Regions from separate parts of the Mycolicibacterium rutilum genome, predicted to be linked through region 2. Evidence: predicted binding sites of a transcription regulator. Region 2 holds the regulator's gene; the other holds the start of a gene.

Region 1 (4,415 bases), 790 kb from region 2:
TGCCGTTGTAGGCGGCCGGATTGTGGCTTGCGGTGAACATCGCGCCCGGGCAGTCGAGCAGTCCGGAGGCGAAGTAGAGCTGATCGGTCGACGCCAAACCGATCCGCACCACGTCGAGCCCCTGCGCGTTCACCCCGTTGGCGAACGCCGCAGCAAGCGCCGGCGAACTCTCCCGCATGTCGTAGCCGACGACGATCTGGGAGGCGTGATCGCGGACCAGCCGGGCGAAGGCGCCGCCGACGTCGGCGACGAACGCTTCGTCGAGTTCCTCGCCGACCAGGCCGCGCACGTCATAGGCCTTGATGACGCGATGAACACCCGCGGCGGGCCGAGACATAGATCTCCTTGTGATGTGGACAACTGCTGGCGCCAGCCTAACCGGCCGGGCAGACGTCTACGGGTTCGAGTGGAGGGCTAGTCGGTGGGATCGGGCAACACCCGCAAATGCCCGCGGCGTCGGCCGGTGGACTCGGGTCGCCGCGCCGGCGCGGCCATCAGTGAGCCGCCGGACGCGCCGGTGGCCGGATCGGAGAAACCGGCCACCACGCCGTTCACCGGCGGCGCCACGTCGCGTCCTTCGCGGACCGCGTCGGCGAGCGCGACGAGGTCGTCCTCGTCGGGGTGTGCGGGCAGCGGGCCGGCGTGGCGCACGAGTTCCCAACCGCGCGGGGCGGTGACGCGGCCGGCGTGCACCACGCACAGGTCCCACGAGTGGGGTTCGGCCACCGTGGCCAGGGGGCCGACGACTGCCGTCGAGTCCGCGTAGACGAAGGTCAGCGTCGCGACCGCATAGTGCGGACACCCGGGCCGGCAGCAGCGACGGGGAACGTTCACAGCCGAGAATCTATCGTGGTCGCACGCCACACGCCGCCGGACACGCGCAGCCACCGGACGGCCGATCTCCAACCGTTACGATCGGCGGTGATCGCCCACGAGAGGAGCACGGACCCGGTGGCCAAGCGGGGATACCTGCGCTCGCGCCGCGGCCGCGAGATGCGCGGGCCGCTGCTGCCGCCCACGGTTCCGGGATGGCGCAGCCGCGCCGAACGCTTCGACATGGCGGTGCTGGAGGCCTACGAGCCGATCGAGCGGCGGTGGCAGGACCGGCTGACGGGCCTTGATGTGGCGGTCGACGAGATTCCGCGGCTCGCACCGAAAGATCCCGACAGTGTGCAGTGGCCGCCGGAGGTGATCGCCGACGGACCGATCGCCCTGGCCCGGCTGATCCCGGCCGGCGTCGACGTCCGCGGCAACGCCACTCGGGCGCGAATCGTGTTGTTCCGCAAACCAATCGAGCGACGGGCCAAAGACACCGTCGAACTCGAAGACCTGCTGCATGAGGTTCTGGTGGCCCAGGTGGCCACGTATCTGGGGGTGGAGCCCTCGGTCATCGACCCGACGATCGACGACGAGTAGCCCGCGCGGCCCGTTAGATGATGCCGCGCTTGAGCCGACGACGCTCGCGCTCGGACAGCCCGCCCCAGATGCCGAAGCGTTCGTCGTGCGCCAGTGCGTACTCGAGGCAGGCGTCGCGCACCTCGCAGCCTTGGCAGATCCGCTTGGCTTCGCGCGTCGAGCCCCCCTTCTCCGGGAAGAAGGCCTCGGGGTCGGTCTGCGCGCACAACGCGCGCTCCTGCCACAAGTCGTCTTCCGGTGTCAGTGCCGGCGCAACATCAATCGGATCTGGCACCAGACTTAACTGGGGACGCCGCGGCGTCTCAACCGGTGCCGGTCCGGAATTGGTGTGCGGCGCGCTGTCTACTGAGCCGAAAAATCGGTTGTCGAACGGGACAACGCGATCGAAATCGCCTTGCTCAAAAGACATCTTCCGCCTCCTCACCTGGTCTCGTTGATCCCCTATACAGCCACACACCGAGGCGTGCGACCCCTCCAATTCGAACAAGTGATCGAATCTCGGTCTGCGGCACCGGAACCGGTTGGCCTACCGGGAAATGACACTGGTGTGATTACACACGCGTTAGCTGCCCCGGTCAAGCGCTGGAACAGGAATTCATACCATTCCGTGATCCAAATACGGCGAGTCGTGACTCGGCGTGTCCGTCACAGCGGCCGGCCTGCGGCGCTCCTGCCCGAACCAATTCCCGTCCAACGGCCTACGCTCGGTCGCTGTGAAGGTCACAGTTCTGGTCGGCGGCGTCGGTGGCGCCAGGTTCCTGCTCGGTGTCCAACATCTGCTGGGACTGGGGCAATTCGGTGTCACTGGTGGTGCTGCTGATACTGATGATACTGATGCGCATGAACTTACCGCAGTGGTGAATGTCGGTGACGACGCCTGGATGTTCGGAGTGCGGATCTGCCCCGACCTCGACACGTGCATGTACACCCTCGGCGGCGGCATCGATCCCGAGCGCGGGTGGGGGCACCGCAACGAAACCTGGCACGCCAAGGAGGAACTCGCGGCCTACGGCGTGCAGCCGGACTGGTTCGGCCTCGGCGACCGCGATCTGGCCACCCACCTCGTACGCAGCCAGATGCTGCGCGCCGGCTATCCGCTGTCCCAAGTCACCGAGGCGCTGTGCAAGCGGTGGTCGCCCGGCGCGCGGCTGCTGCCCGTCACCGACGACCGCAGCGAAACCCACGTCGTCATCACCGATCCCGGCCCCGGCGAGCAGACCGGCGAGAAGCACGCGATCCACTTCCAGGAGTGGTGGGTGCGCCATCGCGCGAAGGTGCCGACACACAGCTTCGCGTTCGTCGGCGCCGAGAAGGCCACCGCGGGACCCGGTGTGACCGAGGCGATCGAGACCGCCGACGTGGTGCTGCTGGCACCGTCGAACCCGGTGGTCAGCATCGGCGCCATCCTCGCCGTGCCCGGCATCCGCGGCGCGCTGCGCTCGACGGATGCGCCGGTGATCGGCTACTCCCCGATCATCGGCGGAAAGCCGTTGCGCGGCATGGCCGATGAATGTCTGTCGGTGATCGGTGTGGAGAGCACCTCGGAGGCGGTCGGCAGGCACTTCGGTGCGCGGTCGGGCGTCGGGATCCTCGACGGCTGGCTCGTGCACGAGGGCGACCACGCCGACATCGACGGCGTCGAGGTGCGCTCGGCGCCGCTGTTGATGACCGATCCCGCGACGACGGCCGAGATGGTCCGCGCGGGAATCGATCTCGCCGGGGTCAAACCGTGACCGAGCACGGCTCGGCTGCCGCCGTCGAACTGCTGCCCGTACCCGGCCTGCCCGAGTTCCGGCCCGGTGACCACCTCGCCGCGGCGATCGCGGCGGCCGCACCGTGGCTGCGCGACAACGACGTTCTGGTCGTCACCAGCAAGGTGCTGTCCAAGTGCGAGGGCCGCATCGTCGACGCCCCGGCCGACCCCGAGGAACGCGACGTGCTGCGCCGCAAGCTCATCGACGCCGAGGCGGTGCGGGTGCTGGCCCGCAAGGGCCGCACCTTGATCACCGAGAACGCGATCGGGCTCGTCCAGGCCGCCGCCGGGGTCGACGGGTCCAACGTCGACTCCGCCGAACTCGCGCTGCTACCAGTCGATCCCGACGGCAGCGCAGCGGCGCTGCGGACCGGGCTGCGGGAGCGGCTCGGGGTGTCGGTCGGCGTCGTCGTCACCGACACGATGGGGCGCGCGTGGCGCAACGGGCAGACCGACGTCGCGATCGGCGCCGCCGGGCTGACCGTGCTGCACGGCTACGGCGGTTCGGTGGACCGGCACGGCAACGAGTTGATCGTCACCGAGATCGCCGTCGCCGACGAGATCGCCGCGGCCGCCGACCTGGTGAAGGGCAAGCTGACCGACATCCCGGTCGCGGTGGTGCGCGGACTTCACTTGCCCGACGACGGATCCACCGCGCGCAGGCTCGTGCGCGCGGGTGAAGAGGACCTGTTCTGGCTGGGCACCGAGGAGGCGATCGCGCTCGGCCGGTCGCAGGCCCAGCTGCTGCGCCGCTCGGTGCGCCGGTTCTCCGCCGAGCCCGTCGCACCCGAACTCGTGGAAGCCGCTGTGGCCGAGGCGCTCACCGCACCGGCGCCGCACCACACCCGGCCGGTGCGGTTCGTGTGGCTGCGCGACCGGGACCGGCGCATCGCGCTGCTGGACCGGATGAAGGACAAGTGGCGCGCCGACCTCACCGGCGACGGCAGGCCCGCCGACTCCGTCGAACGCCGTGTGCAGCGGGGCCAGATCCTCTACGACGCGCCCGAAGTCGTGATCCCGTTCCTGGTGCCCGACGGTGCGCACGCCTACCCCGACGCCGAGCGCACCGCCGCCGAACGCACCATGTTCACGGTCGCGGTCGGCGCCGCCGTGCAGGGCCTGCTGGTGGCGCTGGCGGTGCGCGAGGTGGGCAGCTGCTGGATCGGCTCGACGATCTTCGCCGCCGACGAGGTACGCGCGGAGCTGGACCTGCCCGCCGACTGGGAACCGTTGGGCGCCATCGCGA
Region 2 (4,415 bases):
GGCATGGGACGCCAGCGGCGGCGCGGGCGGTCCGCTCGGACCCGAGCAGGGCGAGGTGTATCGCGCCGGTGACGGGTTCGCGCAGAACTACAGCGCGGGCAAGATCTTCTTCACCCCGCAGACCGGCGCCCATTTCGTGCGCGGGGCCATCCTGGAGAAGTACGAATCACTCGGCGGGCCCGCCGACAGCGATCTGGGGTTCCCCACCATCGATGACGGCCCCGGCCGCGCGCCGGGCAGCTTCAACACCACGTTCAGCGCCGCCGACAAGCCGGTGATCTTCTGGACCGCCGACACCGGCGCGCGCGTCGTGCGCGGGCCGATCAACGCCGCATGGGACAAGCTCGGCGGTTCCTCGGGGGTGCTCGGCGTGCCCGCGGACGACGAGTCCTATCGCGGCGATCTCGTCACGCAGAAATTCACCGGCGGCGAGCTGACGTACAACACCCGCGAGAAGACCTTCACCACCGTGCCGCCGGATCTCGCCGGGCAGCTGGCCGGGCTCAAGGTGCCCGACGATCCGACGTCGGCGATCAACGCCGCCCGCCGCGCCGCCGGCGGAGCGCTGGGCCCGCTCGGCGCGGCCGAGGGACCGCCGTACAAGATCGGCGCTGACGGCCTCGGACAGAACTTCGCGGGCGGCAAGATCTTCTACAGTCCGGCGACCGGTGCGCGGGTCGTCACCGGACAGGTGCTCACCAAGTACGAGAGCCTCGGCGGACCCGAGGGCGACCTCGGTTTTCCGACCTCGGGTGAGGAGGCCGGCGGAGCGGGCGAGGCCAGCCGGATGTCGACGTTCGCCGCCGAGGACAACCCGGTGATCTTCTGGACGCCCGATTACGGTGCGGTCCTCGTCCGGGGCCCGATGCGGGCGGCCTGGGACAAGCTCGACGGAGCGGAGGGAACGCTCGGCGCGCCGATGGCCGATCAGACCGAAAGCGACGGCGTGCTCACCCAGCGGTTCAGCGGCGGGGTCGTCTCGTGGGACCGCGCGACCGGTGATTTCAGCACCGAGCCGGCCAACCTCGCGAGCCAGTTGTCGGATCTGCAGGTGCCCGGCCGGCATCTGCCGGATACGCCGGCCGCACCGCAACCCTCCGCCGCCGACGACTCGGGTGGGTTCGGGTGGAGTTGGTGGTGGCTGCTGGCGATCGTGCCGGTGCTCATCCTGGTCGGCCTCGTCGTGTTCGCGACGATGCGCAGCCGGCGCCGCGACGACGATCATCCGGGCTTCGACGACGACCGGTTCGACGACGGCTACGGCAGTGACGTCGACCGGATCTACAGCACCGTCGGGGCGCGCGAACCGGACGTCGAGGAGATGCGGTCGAGCAACGACGATTACGCCGCGGCGCTGTTCGGCGACCGCTACGCCAGCGAAGGCCTCGGGGCGCTGGGTCCGGAGTCGAGCAGCCCGTGGGAGCCGCCACCCGAGTCCGGTCCCGCCGACGAGCCCGTCGAGCATGTCGTCGACCCCTACGAGGCGCCCGAGGAACAGCCCGCCCGCGAGGACAACCCCGACGACAATCCCGACGACATCGTCACCGCGCCGACCCGGATCCAGACGCTGGGTGAGGCGACGGCGCCTGAGCGGGATCCGTTGACCGACACCGGCCGGCATGCCCGCATCGAGGTCGACAAGCCGGAGATCCCGGGCCCCGCGTTCCGGCTGTCGCTCGACGACGCGGCCGAGGGGCCCGAAGGCTACCCGATCAAGGCCGACACCCAGTCGGGCCGGTACTGGCTGCCCGGCTCAGCCGACTACGATGACGCGCACGCCGAAATCTGGTTCTCCAGCGAGGAATTCGCCCGCACGAACGGTTTCGTGCGCGCCGACTAGATCTTGCGGATCACGGTGACGACCTTGCCGAGCACGGCGGCGTCGTTCCCGGGAATCGGATCGAACGCGGGGTTGTGCGGCATCAGCCACACCTGTCCGCGGGTGCGCTTGAACGTCTTGACCGTCGCCTCGCCGTCGATCATCGCGGCGACGATGTCGCCGTTGTCGGCGACGTTCTGCTGACGCACGACCACCCAGTCCCCGTCGCAGATCGCCGCGTCGACCATCGAATCGCCGACCACCTTCAGCAGGAACAGCGAGCCCTCGCCGACGAGTTCTTTCGGTAGCGGGAAGACGTCTTCGACGGCCTCCTCCGCGAGAATCGGGCCGCCGGCGGCGATCCGCCCGAGCACCGGCACGAACGTCGGCTCCGGCAACGCGTCCGAACCCGCGACGTCGGTGGTGACGACCGGGTTGGCGGCGTCGTCTGCGCCGCGGACATCCACCGCGCGTGGGCGATTCGGGTCCCGCCGCAGATAGCCCTTGCGCTCGAGCGTGCGGAGTTGATGGGCCACCGACGACGTCGACGTCAGGCCGACCGCATCGCCGATCTCCCGGATGCTCGGGGGATAGCCGCGGGTGGTGACCGAGGCGCGGATGACCTCGAGGATGGTGCGCTGACGCTCGGTCAGACCGGTGTCGAGAGTTCGGCCCCCGCCGGTGCGGTCCGGAGTATCGCTGCTGGAGTCCATGGCGCCGAATGTATCCCGCAGCCGCCCATTAATCAAACATTTGTTCGAGGCGTGTCGCGGTGGGGTGGGTGGCCGCGAACGCGGCCGGATTTTTTGTCGGTGCCCTGTTTTATCGTTTGGCAACAGTTCGATCACATGTTCTATCACTCGAACACCTGATCGAGTATCATCGAACATAAGAGCGAAAGCAGCGGACGGAAGGGCAACACGATGACGATCCTCGACACCCGGGAAATCCAGGCAGCACCCGCGGCGCAGCCGCGTCGCAGGCGGGTCGAACCGAGCCGGCGGCCCCGGTCGCAGCGTCCGGGCGGGGCGCCCCTGCGCTACCGCGGTCCCGGCGTGACGATGTCGCGGGCGGGGCACCGCAGGCGGCCGATCACTCCCGGCACCACGGTGCTGCTGGCGCTGGTCGCGGCGGGAATCACGGTGTGGCTGGGGCTCGTCGCGCAGTTCGGCGGCGTGGTGGGTGCCGACCCGGCGCCGACGCCCGACCGTCTCGCCGTGGTGCAGGTACAGATGGGCGAGAGCCTGCACCAGGTCGCGCAGCGGGTCGCGCCGGATGCGCCGGTCAGTCAGGTGGTCGAGCAGATCCGTGAACTCAACCACCTCGACACCGCAGCACTGGACGCAGGTCAGACGCTGATCGCGCCGGTCGGCTGACGCGGCGCGCCCAGTTTCGAAAGCCTTGCCTCGCAGCGATGTTCGCCGACAAATGGGTGGCCTACGCGCCAATCGGCCCTGTTCTGGGCCTGCGGGACAGTGCGCGGGTACGCTCGAAGACGTTTGATGTAGTCGTTTGTTGGCCTGGCGAAGGAGCGGTGATGCACTGTCCGTTCTGTCGCCATCCCGATTCGCGTGTGGTCGATTCCCGGGAGACCGACGAGGGCCAGGCGATCCGGCGGCGGCGATCCTGCCCGGAGTGCGGTAGACGGTTCACGACCGTGGAGACCGCGGTGCTGGCCGTCGTCAAGCGAAGCGGGGTCACCGAACCGTTCAGCCGCGAGAAGGTCATCAAAGGGGTGCGCCGCGCCTGTCAGGGCCGCCAGGTCGACGATGACGCGCTGAACCTGCTGGCCCAGCAGGTCGAGGACGCGGTGCGGGCCGCCGGCCCCGAGGTGCCCAGTCACGAGGTGGGGTTGGCGATCCTGGGGCCGCTGCGGGATCTGGACGAGGTGGCCTATCTGCGGTTCGCGTCGGTGTATCGGGGTTTCACCTCGGCCGACGACTTCGAGCGCGAGATCGAGGCGCTGCGGGCGCACCGCAATTCGCCCCAGCCCACCGCCAGTTAGTCGGATCAGTCGACCTGCTTGACGCCGTCGTCGACCACGCGACCGGCGACACGAACCCAACCTTCCGCGCTCCACTGGGTGTAGATGTGAGATCCCTTGCCCTGCACGATGTGCAGGTCGCGGCTCAGGTAGTCGGTGATCCGCACGGCGGCAGCACCGGTGGCCTCGTCCTCGGGCACTCCCAGATCGGACGCGAACATGCGTGATCGGATCTGGCCCTGCTCCTTGTCCGTCCACGTCCACAGGTAGTGGTTGATGCCGTCGGGGTAGTCCGCAGGGTCGGCGGCGAGGAGATCGGCGACCGAGGCGAGGTCGTAGATCGCGAAGTCCGGCGCCCACTCGGCGCGGGCGCTGACCGAGGTGAGGTCGTCGTCGTATCGAACCTGCACGATGCCCGCCGGAACCTGCAATGTGTGCACCGGCGTGCCCTGCTCGCGCAGCCACCAGGATGCGCCGACGGTGGGGTGCCCGGCAAACGGCAACTCGACGGCGGGGGTGAAAATCCGCGCGTGTGCGGTGTTCGCCCCGGTGCCGGGGAGATCGATGAAAATGGTTTCGCTGTAACCCAATTCGGTGGCGACGCGTTGCCGG

Evidence for each region. Region 2 encodes LexA, which represses DNA repair genes until DNA is damaged. Its sites were predicted from a motif close to CGAACANNTGTTCG; they were not measured.
Region 1: the regulator LexA is predicted to act here: its motif matches at 1,897-1,910, upstream of cofD (2-phospho-L-lactate transferase).

The regions. Positions count from the first base shown of each region.
Region 1 covers NZ_LT629971.1:5,614,356-5,618,770, forward strand. Annotated here, with positions in the region: gene BLW81_RS27335 (phosphomannomutase/phosphoglucomutase) at 1-337, opposite strand, end outside; gene BLW81_RS27340 (DUF3499 domain-containing protein) at 415-834, opposite strand; gene BLW81_RS27345 (metallopeptidase family protein) at 994-1,416, shown strand; gene BLW81_RS27350 (WhiB family transcriptional regulator) at 1,430-1,693, opposite strand; gene cofD (2-phospho-L-lactate transferase) at 2,130-3,149, shown strand; gene BLW81_RS27360 (coenzyme F420-0:L-glutamate ligase) at 3,146-4,415, shown strand, end outside.
Region 2 covers NZ_LT629971.1:4,823,737-4,828,151, reverse strand. Annotated here, with positions in the region: gene BLW81_RS23495 (sunset domain-containing protein) at 1-1,840, shown strand, start outside; gene lexA (transcriptional repressor LexA) at 1,837-2,532, opposite strand; gene BLW81_RS23485 (LysM peptidoglycan-binding domain-containing protein) at 2,743-3,195, shown strand; gene nrdR (transcriptional regulator NrdR) at 3,357-3,824, shown strand; gene BLW81_RS23475 (PhzF family protein) at 3,830-4,415, opposite strand, start outside.